3 regions of the Rossellomorea sp. DA94 genome follow, and region 1 is predicted to be linked to each of the others. Evidence: a T-box and tRNA genes for the amino acid it is inferred to sense, from the RefSeq annotation. Region 1 holds a T-box; the other regions hold tRNA genes.
What was found. The T-box of region 1 lies ahead of thrS (threonine--tRNA ligase). A T-box ahead of a tRNA ligase gene usually reads a tRNA of that ligase, here a tRNA-Thr.
Positions count from the first base shown of each region.

Region 1 (3,254 bases):
GGGAATTGGGTTTAAGGAGGCGAGAAAGTTTGATTGAATTTATTTTCAAGCAAAAAAGTGATGCGGTAAAGCTTCAAGAATACCTCAATAAAGAATTCATCCAATCATGGTTTCATGAAACGCTCTTTCAACATACAACTCACTATAATCTGACGATAGAGGTTTCGCCCTTCTTCAAGGAGCGGGAAAAGCTTTTCAAAGGTGTTTCCAAATTCGTCATGAATGATAAATGCATGGACTGGTCCGAATCAGCCTTGAGAGAAAATTATTTGTATGAAGACAGTGATGAAATCAATCAAATATTAGAAATCGTGTCAGAGATGAGGATGGGTGAACGTCCGGAATTGATGGAGCTGATCGATGAATGGGACGAGGCTGACTACGTCCATGAGAGCCTTGAACTTCTATTGGAAGGAAAGGCCCCCATCTCATTCGACTCCTTCAGCAAGTTCAGGTTGAAAAAGCTTCAGGAGAGGTTACTGCTGATGCTGGATCTCGCCATAGACGAATATAAGATGGAGCAGGAATATCAGATGTTCGTTCATATGCTGCGGGAATATCTCTCGTCAAGGGAGCAGAAAATGCGCACGGTCCATCTTTACTCGACGGGGTATGGATTTCGTTTCTTTGATGAGGACATGAAAGAAGTGACACGGCAGGAGCTGACGAAGGCGATCGATAAACGGCTGCTCACCAATCACCCCTTATATGTAGATTCATTCACCATTGCCCCTTTATTGTCCCTTGCACCTGAGAAGATACACGTTTATGGAAATGGGGATCATCAATTGATCCGGACGCTACAGAATATTTTTGAAGAACGGATCGATCTTCTGCCGTTAAGTTATTTTCCCGAGACACTTCTTTATCCTTCGTGGGATATTGCGAATGAATAGGCTTGCTTTTCAAAACATAACCGATTATAATACCTACATAATAAGTCAATAAATAAAGGTTATGATGAGGACAACAATATTCCTATTCATTCACAGAGAGGGAAGTCTCCAGGCTGCAAGCTTCCTAATTCGGTAGTGATATTTACCACCTCGGAACTTCAATCATGAACGGAACCTGATCCGGTTCACAGTAATGATTGACGGCTAAATGTCGTTATTCTTTTTCAATGAAGTCATTGTCTTTAAACCAGGACAGTGAGAAGTTGGGTGGAACCACGAGTTTATTTATTAACCTCGTCCCTTCAAACGTGAAGGGGCGGGGTTTTTTATGTTGTATAAAGATATTTTAAGGAGTGAAACCACATGTCAGAAGTAGTAAAAATGCAGTTCCCGGATGGTAATGTTAAGGAGTTTCCCAAGGGTACGACAACAGAAGAGATTGCTGCGTCCATCAGTCCGGGACTGAAGAAGAAGGCGCTCGCTGGAAAAATAAATGGTGAAATGATCGACCTGCGCACAGGAATTCAGGAAGATGGAGCGATTGAAATCGTGACTGCTCCTTCATCGGATGCCCTTGAAGTCCTTCGTCACAGTACGGCCCATTTGATGGCACAGGCAATCAAACGTTTATACCCTGAAACGAAGCTGGGGATCGGTCCGGTCATTGAAGGCGGATTTTATTACGATATCGATTCAGAGCATACGTTTACGCCGGAAGATCTTCCCGTGATCGAGAAGGAAATGAAGAAGATCACAGGTGAAAACCTGGAAGTCGTACGTAAAGAAGTCAGCCGAGACGAAGCGCAGAAAATGTACGAAGAAATCGGTGACGAGTACAAGCTTGAACTGCTTGAAGCCATTCCTGCAGGCGAGCAGGTTTCCATTTACGAGCAAGGTGAATTCTTCGACCTTTGCCGTGGGGTCCACGTCCCATCAACGAATAAAATCAAGGAATTCAAGCTGTTAAGCATTGCCGGTGCCTACTGGCGTGGGAATAGTGATAATCAAATGCTTCAACGGATTTACGGGACTGCGTTCTTCAAGAAAGAAGATCTTGAGGAGCATTTACGCCTTTTAGAAGAAGCGAAAGAGCGTGACCACCGTAAAATCGGGAAAGAATTGAACCTGTTTATGAACTCACAAAAAGTGGGACAAGGACTGCCGATGTGGCTTCCTAAAGGTGCGACGATCCGCCGCATCATCGAGCGTTACATCGTCGATAAAGAAGAGCGTCTGGGTTACGACCACGTTTACACTCCTATCATGGGAAGCGTGGAATTGTACAAAACAAGCGGTCACTGGGATCACTACCAGGAAAACATGTTTCCGGTCATGGAAATGGACAATGAAGATCTTGTCCTTCGCCCGATGAACTGTCCGCACCATATGATGATTTACAAAAACGGCATCCACAGCTACCGTGAGCTTCCGATCCGTATCGCCGAGCTTGGTACGATGCACCGTTACGAATTATCCGGTGCCCTGTCAGGACTTCAGCGTGTACGGGGAATGACTCTGAATGATGCCCATATCTTCGTACGTCCGGATCAAATCAAGGAAGAATTCAAGCGCGTCGTACGCCTCGTTCAGGAAGTGTACAAAGACTTTGATCTGAATGATTATTCGTTCCGTCTTTCATATCGTGATCCTAAAGATACAGAAAAGTACTTCGATGACGATGAAATGTGGAACCGCGCACAAGGCATGATCAAGGAAGCGATGGATGAACTGGATGTCGATTACTTCGAAGCAGAAGGGGAAGCGGCATTCTACGGCCCTAAACTGGATGTACAGGTGAAGACGGCACTGGGTAAAGAAGAAACGTTATCCACTGTTCAACTGGACTTCTTACTGCCTGAGCGCTTTGACTTAACATACGTAGGTGAGGACGGCAAGCAGCATCGCCCTGTCGTGATCCACCGTGGAGTTGTATCCACTATGGAACGCTTCGTTGCCTTCCTGATCGAGGAATACAAAGGTGCATTCCCGACATGGCTTGCTCCAACACAGGTTCAGGTGATCCCGGTTTCTCCGGATGTTCACTTCGACTACGCGAAAGAAGTGAAAGAAAAGCTTCAGGCTGAAGGACTTCGTGTAGAGATCGATGACCGTAATGAAAAAATCGGCTACAAGATCCGCGAATCACAGATGAGCAAAGTTCCTTACATGCTCGTCGTGGGAGACAATGAAATCAAGGAAACGTCCGTCAACGTCCGTAAATACGGAGAGCAGAAATCCGAAACGATTTCCCTTGACGAATTCATCGCTCAAATTACAAAAGAAGCGAATCGCTAAAATTGGAAGAGGGACGGACCTCCAAATGGTCATTGTGGTTTACCATAATGTTTCTGTTGGAGG
Region 1 is NZ_CP122397.1:3,280,059-3,283,312, reverse strand. Features, by position in the region: gene P8596_RS17105 (putative sporulation protein YtxC) at 30-896, shown strand; T-box leader at 949-1,201, shown strand; gene thrS (threonine--tRNA ligase) at 1,260-3,191, shown strand.

Region 2 (3,254 bases), 470 kb from region 1:
CTATAGGCCCAAAAAATAAATTGGAGCGGGTGAAGGGAATCGAACCCTCATCATCAGCTTGGAAGGCTGAGGTTTTACCACTAAACTACACCCGCAATAAAAAATAAAATATGGGGCGACTGATGGGAATCGAACCCACGAATGCCTGAACCACAATCAGGTGCGTTAACCACTTCGCCACAATCGCCATAATGTGTCTAAATAAAAAATGGTGGCTCAGGACGGAATCGAACCGCCGACACATGGATTTTCAGTCCATTGCTCTACCAACTGAGCTACTGAGCCTTACTTAGTTTTGAAAAAAATAATACCATTATCTTTTAATGAAAATGGCGGTCCGGACGGGACTCGAACCCGCGACCTCCTGCGTGACAGGCAGGCATTCTAACCAACTGAACTACCGGACCAAAGCTTTTTGCGTTAGCAAAATAGGTTTCATTACCTTCGCGCTAGCGAAAATAACTATCCATACGTGACTCATCGCGAATTATCAAGTTCCTAATTCATAAACAAATCAAAATGGTATTGCGGGGACAGGATTTGAACCTGCGACCTTCGGGTTATGAGCCCGACGAGCTACCGAACTGCTCCACCCCGCGACGATAAAATATATTTAAGTGTCCACTATCCCATTGTGTATCGCGTAGAACCACCCCGACTTCAGTAAGCTTATTCAAGTTGCTGCTCAGTCGGTGCGCTGATGTAGACGCTCCGAAGATTATTCGGTCGTGCTCCACCCCGCGACGATAAAATATAAAAGATAATATGGAGGAGGAAGGGGGATTCGAACCCCCGCGGGCTGTTACACCCCTGTCGGTTTTCAAGACCGATCCCTTCAGCCGGACTTGGGTATTCCTCCGTAATAAAAATGGTACTTGGTGGACCTTGTAGGACTCGAACCTACGACCGGACGGTTATGAGCCGTCTGCTCTAACCAACTGAGCTAAAGGTCCCTAATGGTAGCGGCGGAGGGGATCGAACCCCCGACCTCACGGGTATGAACCGTACGCTCTAGCCAGCTGAGCTACACCGCCAAGAAACATATAACATAGTATTCAGTTTCACTTTCGCAAAACATATAGGATTTTTTGCTGTGCAAACATCAATGAAGATTATTTTGCTGGTGCAAAAAATCTTGGTGGAGCCTAGCGGGATCGAACCGCTGACCTCCTGCGTGCAAAGCAGGCGCTCTCCCAGCTGAGCTAAGGCCCCAAAGAAGGTGGTCGGGAAGACAGGATTCGAACCTGCGACCCCTTGGTCCCAAACCAAGTGCTCTACCAAGCTGAGCTACTTCCCGATATATGGCGCGCCCGAGAGGAGTCGAACCCCTAACCTTTTGATCCGTAGTCAAACGCTCTATCCAATTGAGCTACGGGCGCTAAATGAATTCTATAATAGTAACGTAAGGATAGATATTTTGCTTACGCAAATCAATGATGATTATTTTGCTTCGCAAAAAATCCTGGTGCCGAGGACCGGAATCGAACCGGTACGGTAGTCACCTACCGCAGGATTTTAAGTCCTGTGCGTCTGCCAGTTCCGCCACCCCGGCAAGTCTCTGGAGCGGAAGACGGGATTCGAACCCGCGACCCCCACCTTGGCAAGGTGGTGTTCTACCACTGAACTACTTCCGCAAAAGAAATGGTGCGGGTGAAGGGACTTGAACCCCCACGCCTTGCGGCGCCAGATCCTAAGTCTGGTGCGTCTGCCAATTCCGCCACACCCGCATTTATTTATGTTTTTCACATTGGAGAAAAACAATGGTAAGATATTTTGCCGAAGCAAAAATCAATGGTGAGCCATGAAGGATTCGAACCTTCGACCCTCTGATTAAAAGTCAGATGCTCTACCAACTGAGCTAATGGCTCGTCTCATAAAAAACCAAATGGTGCCGGCAAGAGGACTTGAACCCCCAACCTACTGATTACAAGTCAGTTGCTCTACCAGTTGAGCTACACCGGCGTGTAAGATCCTTTTATAAATACTGCTTAATGAAAGTAGTTCACCGGAGCAGTTTAAGGAAAGATATTTTGCTGGCGCAAAAATCTTTGGTGGAGGATGACGGGATCGAACCGCCGACCCTCTGCTTGTAAGGCAGATGCTCTCCCAGCTGAGCTAATCCTCCATGGTATATAGCCTGGCGACGTCCTACTCTCACAGGGGGAGATCCCCCAACTACCATCGGCGCTGAAGAGCTTAACTTCCGTGTTCGGCATGGGAACGGGTGTGACCTCTTCGCCATTGTCACCAGACTATGTCTTGTCTCTTTTTTAGGACAAGTATTATTATATCGTGTAGATATAATTTTTCAAGGCTTTTTTATATTTTCGTATAAAATTATTCCCTGAAAACTAGATAAAGAATTGATGTCAAGAAAGCCGAATATCGACCAATTGTTGTTCATTAAAATAATGACTCTTTGTGGTTAAGTCCTCGATCGATTAGTATCAGTCAACTCCACATGTCGCCATGCTTCCATCTCTGACCTATCTACCTAGTCATCTTCTAGGGATCTTACTCACTTACGTGATGGGAAATCTCATCTCGAGGGGGGCTTCATGCTTAGATGCTTTCAGCACTTATCCCTTCCGCACATAGCTACCCAGCGATGCCTTTGGCAAGACAACTGGTACACCAGCGGTGCGTCCATCCCGGTCCTCTCGTACTAAGGACAGCTCCTCTCAAATTTCCTGCGCCCACGACGGATAGGGACCGAACTGTCTCACGACGTTCTGAACCCAGCTCGCGTACCGCTTTAATGGGCGAACAGCCCAACCCTTGGGACCGACTACAGCCCCAGGATGCGATGAGCCGACATCGAGGTGCCAAACCTCCCCGTCGATGTGGACTCTTGGGGGAGATAAGCCTGTTATCCCCGGGGTAGCTTTTATCCGTTGAGCGATGGCCCTTCCATGCGGAACCACCGGATCACTAAGCCCGACTTTCGTCCCTGCTCGACTTGTAGGTCTCGCAGTCAAGCTCCCTTGTGCCTTTACACTCTGCGAATGATTTCCAACCATTCTGAGGGAACCTTTGGGCGCCTCCGTTACTCTTTAGGAGGCGACCGCCCCAGTCAAACTGCCCACCTGACACTGTCTCCCACCCCGATAAGGGGCGCGGGTTAGAATTTCAATACAGCCAGGGTAGTATCCCACCGATGCCTCCACCGAAGCTGGCGCTCCGGTTTCCAAGGCTCCTACCTATCCTGTACAAGCTGTACCAAAATTCAATATCAGGCTACAGTAAAGCTCCAC
Region 2 is NZ_CP122397.1:3,751,059-3,754,312, forward strand. Features, by position in the region: tRNA gene P8596_RS19510 (tRNA-Ile) at 1-10, opposite strand, end outside; tRNA gene P8596_RS19515 (tRNA-Gly) at 22-95, opposite strand; tRNA gene P8596_RS19520 (tRNA-His) at 112-187, opposite strand; tRNA gene P8596_RS19525 (tRNA-Phe) at 210-285, opposite strand; tRNA gene P8596_RS19530 (tRNA-Asp) at 331-407, opposite strand; tRNA gene P8596_RS19535 (tRNA-Met) at 526-599, opposite strand; tRNA gene P8596_RS19540 (tRNA-Ser) at 767-859, opposite strand; tRNA gene P8596_RS19545 (tRNA-Ile) at 877-953, opposite strand; tRNA gene P8596_RS19550 (tRNA-Met) at 958-1,034, opposite strand; tRNA gene P8596_RS19555 (tRNA-Ala) at 1,137-1,212, opposite strand; tRNA gene P8596_RS19560 (tRNA-Pro) at 1,221-1,297, opposite strand; tRNA gene P8596_RS19565 (tRNA-Arg) at 1,303-1,379, opposite strand; tRNA gene P8596_RS19570 (tRNA-Leu) at 1,464-1,552, opposite strand; tRNA gene P8596_RS19575 (tRNA-Gly) at 1,560-1,634, opposite strand; tRNA gene P8596_RS19580 (tRNA-Leu) at 1,643-1,727, opposite strand; tRNA gene P8596_RS19585 (tRNA-Lys) at 1,793-1,868, opposite strand; tRNA gene P8596_RS19590 (tRNA-Thr) at 1,887-1,962, opposite strand; tRNA gene P8596_RS19595 (tRNA-Val) at 2,050-2,125, opposite strand; rRNA gene rrf (5S ribosomal RNA) at 2,136-2,252, opposite strand; rRNA gene P8596_RS19605 (23S ribosomal RNA) at 2,422-3,254, opposite strand, start outside.
Region 2: it has a tRNA-Thr gene. The T-box ahead of thrS (threonine--tRNA ligase) is inferred to sense a tRNA for this amino acid. The anticodon was not compared.

Region 3 (3,254 bases), 910 kb from region 1:
TGAGCTACTGAGCCATATTATAATAGAAGATTTAATTTTCAAAAGAACATTCAAGAAATAAATGGCGGTCCGGACGGGACTCGAACCCGCGACCTCCTGCGTGACAGGCAGGCATTCTAACCAACTGAACTACCGGACCAAAGCTTTTTGCGCTAGCAAAATAGGTTTCCATACGTGACTCATCGCGAATTATCAAGTTCCTAATTCATAAATAAATCAAAATGGTATTGCGGGGACAGGATTTGAACCTGCGACCTTCGGGTTATGAGCCCGACGAGCTACCGAACTGCTCCACCCCGCGACGATAATAGTGTTTTTCAAAAGATAATATGGAGGAGGAAGGGGGATTCGAACCCCCGCGGGCTGTTACACCCCTGTCGGTTTTCAAGACCGATCCCTTCAGCCGGACTTGGGTATTCCTCCGTATAATGGACCCTGTAGGACTCGAACCTACGACCGGACGGTTATGAGCCGTCTGCTCTAACCAACTGAGCTAAGGGTCCTTATAAATCGTACGTTATGTATTAAATAATAGCGGCGGAGGGGATCGAACCCCCGACCTCACGGGTATGAACCGTACGCTCTAGCCAGCTGAGCTACACCGCCACGAATCTACTATGTGATTGGTTTTCTGTGAAACCAATCAAGTTTATTTCACTTCCGTAAATAAACTTGGTGGAGCCTAGCGGGATCGAACCGCTGACCTCCTGCGTGCAAAGCAGGCGCTCTCCCAGCTGAGCTAAGGCCCCAAATAAGGTGGTCGGGAAGACAGGATTCGAACCTGCGACCCCTTGGTCCCAAACCAAGTGCTCTACCAAGCTGAGCTACTTCCCGATATATATGGCGCGCCCGAGAGGAGTCGAACCCCTAACCTTTTGATCCGTAGTCAAACGCTCTATCCAATTGAGCTACGGGCGCAAAATGAATTCTATATTAGTGATGTAAGGAAAGTTATTTTGCTTGCGCAAATTAATGATGATTATTTTGCTTTCGCAAAAAATCCTGGTGCCGAGGACCGGAATCGAACCGGTACGGTAGTCACCTACCGCAGGATTTTAAGTCCTGTGCGTCTGCCAGTTCCGCCACCCCGGCTAGTTTGGAGCGGAAGACGGGATTCGAACCCGCGACCCCCACCTTGGCAAGGTGGTGTTCTACCACTGAACTACTTCCGCGCAAGTATTGGTGCGGGTGAAGGGACTTGAACCCCCACGCCTTGCGGCGCCAGATCCTAAGTCTGGTGCGTCTGCCAATTCCGCCACACCCGCAAATGGTAAGATGTTTTGCCGAGGCAAAAATCTTTGGTGAGCCATGAAGGATTCGAACCTTCGACCCTCTGATTAAAAGTCAGATGCTCTACCAACTGAGCTAATGGCTCATCTCATATTAAACCAAATGGTGCCGGCAAGAGGACTTGAACCCCCAACCTACTGATTACAAGTCAGTTGCTCTACCAGTTGAGCTACACCGGCATATAAAGTTTCCGTGTGATTAAAATGGTGGAGGATGACGGGATCGAACCGCCGACCCTCTGCTTGTAAGGCAGATGCTCTCCCAGCTGAGCTAATCCTCCGTTATCTAACTATTTCCTTCAAAAACAAAATGGTGACCCATACGGGATTCGAACCCGTGTTACCGCCGTGAAAGGGCGGTGTCTTAACCGCTTGACCAATGGGCCATACATTTAAAATATCCCGTTCGAGGACATGTATTACTATATCAATTAGTTTCGCAGAAGTCAACTTCTAATTCAATATAAAAGAAAACTTTTTTTCAACCTATTCATTATAGCATTTTGTAAGCCGAAAAAGAATATACCATATCTTTAAAGAATATATCAATAGATAATTTCAGCCTTCATAAATTTGTCTTTTATTTCTATAGATTTATTCAGGAGTTCATCCTCCAAGATTTATACTTGTCCAACTAAAATACCCACTTCCACTCACTTATGTCTCATTAGTAAAACGATGCTCAAAACACTTGCAGCAATCAATCAGCAGGACTATGACATATTCGCTCAGGCGAATGATGTGTTAGTTGAAGGGAGAGCTAGGATTAGAAACTTCACCCATGAACTTGAAAAGTTAGCTGAAGAAAATAATGTTGAGATGACGATTTAAAATACAGCAGGAACAAGCGTGCATATTTTAAACAAACGTTTGTTTAGTCGTCCTCCCTTCTGTCTTAAAAGGGATTTTTCAATTAATCAAACGTTTGTTTAATAAATTATCTTAATACTGAAGCTACTGATATCCTCGAATAAAAAGATCTCACCCTACTCAGGAGTGAGATCTTCAGCAATGCATTATTTCTTCTCAACCACAATAAAACACGTACTATCCGGAAGACGCACCGGTCTTCCGATTTCATCAGTAAGCTCGACCTTCTGTTCTAAATGTTCTTCATATCCTTCTTGCAGGTAATGCTCAAACACCAGGATTTCAGCCTGGTTTCCAAGCGTCGCCTGGATAAATTCACGAAAGCCTGATGGAGTGAAATAGCCGAATTGCTCCTGTACTTCATGGGGGTATGCTTCTTCCCCCCACGTATACGTGTAGAGGAATTCCATTGCATCGTTTATATTCAATAGGACCGCATCTTCCCCTGCTGGTGTATAGGTGATTGCTCTCCCTTTGAAATCTACGACGTATCTCTTAAAGAAGCCGAGGCCGTGTGGGTCTTTAAAACGAATGATTCGCTTCTCTTCTCCCAGCTCTGTCATGATGCCGTCCCGGATGATGATCCTTCCTTTTGGTCTGAGAGCTTTAAGGGAACTCTTTAAGGTTTGGGAAATGACCCCATGATTGAATTTTTCACCTTCGTAGGGAATGTAGGAGAACATCTCATGGAGGATCGACGAGAATACGATCGTGTCGGCCCCTTCCTTCCCGATGTAGTCTTCGAGCTTGAGAGCATCTCCCTGCATGACTTCCCATGCCGCGTTTTCTCTTTGCTTCTTCCGCTTCAGCTCCTCCACCACATTGACGGCAATGTCGATTCCGATGACGGTGGCTCCAGGGTGGTGACGGGTCAACAGGTCCAGCATGACGCCTCCCCCCGGACCGATATCGACCATTGTCTCTCCTACAGCGTAGTCGGAAATCTTTTTCTTGAAGTCCTGTGAGCTATTCATATCACTTAGGTAGGTTTGTTCATTGTTCAGCCTGTCATAGGCATCCTTTCTGAAGTTGAACAGGTCATATAACAAGACGATGGCCCGGTCATAAAGTGGTGATTTTTCCGCTTCCTGGCAG
Region 3 is NZ_CP122397.1:4,187,705-4,190,958, forward strand. Features, by position in the region: tRNA gene P8596_RS21665 (tRNA-Phe) at 1-14, opposite strand, end outside; tRNA gene P8596_RS21670 (tRNA-Asp) at 63-139, opposite strand; tRNA gene P8596_RS21675 (tRNA-Met) at 228-301, opposite strand; tRNA gene P8596_RS21680 (tRNA-Ser) at 331-423, opposite strand; tRNA gene P8596_RS21685 (tRNA-Ile) at 430-503, opposite strand; tRNA gene P8596_RS21690 (tRNA-Met) at 533-606, opposite strand; tRNA gene P8596_RS21695 (tRNA-Ala) at 674-749, opposite strand; tRNA gene P8596_RS21700 (tRNA-Pro) at 758-834, opposite strand; tRNA gene P8596_RS21705 (tRNA-Arg) at 842-918, opposite strand; tRNA gene P8596_RS21710 (tRNA-Leu) at 1,004-1,092, opposite strand; tRNA gene P8596_RS21715 (tRNA-Gly) at 1,098-1,172, opposite strand; tRNA gene P8596_RS21720 (tRNA-Leu) at 1,181-1,265, opposite strand; tRNA gene P8596_RS21725 (tRNA-Lys) at 1,300-1,375, opposite strand; tRNA gene P8596_RS21730 (tRNA-Thr) at 1,394-1,469, opposite strand; tRNA gene P8596_RS21735 (tRNA-Val) at 1,495-1,570, opposite strand; tRNA gene P8596_RS21740 (tRNA-Glu) at 1,601-1,675, opposite strand; gene P8596_RS21745 (hypothetical protein) at 1,968-2,120, shown strand; gene P8596_RS21750 (class I SAM-dependent methyltransferase) at 2,306-3,254, opposite strand, start outside.
Region 3: it has a tRNA-Thr gene. The T-box ahead of thrS (threonine--tRNA ligase) is inferred to sense a tRNA for this amino acid. The anticodon was not compared.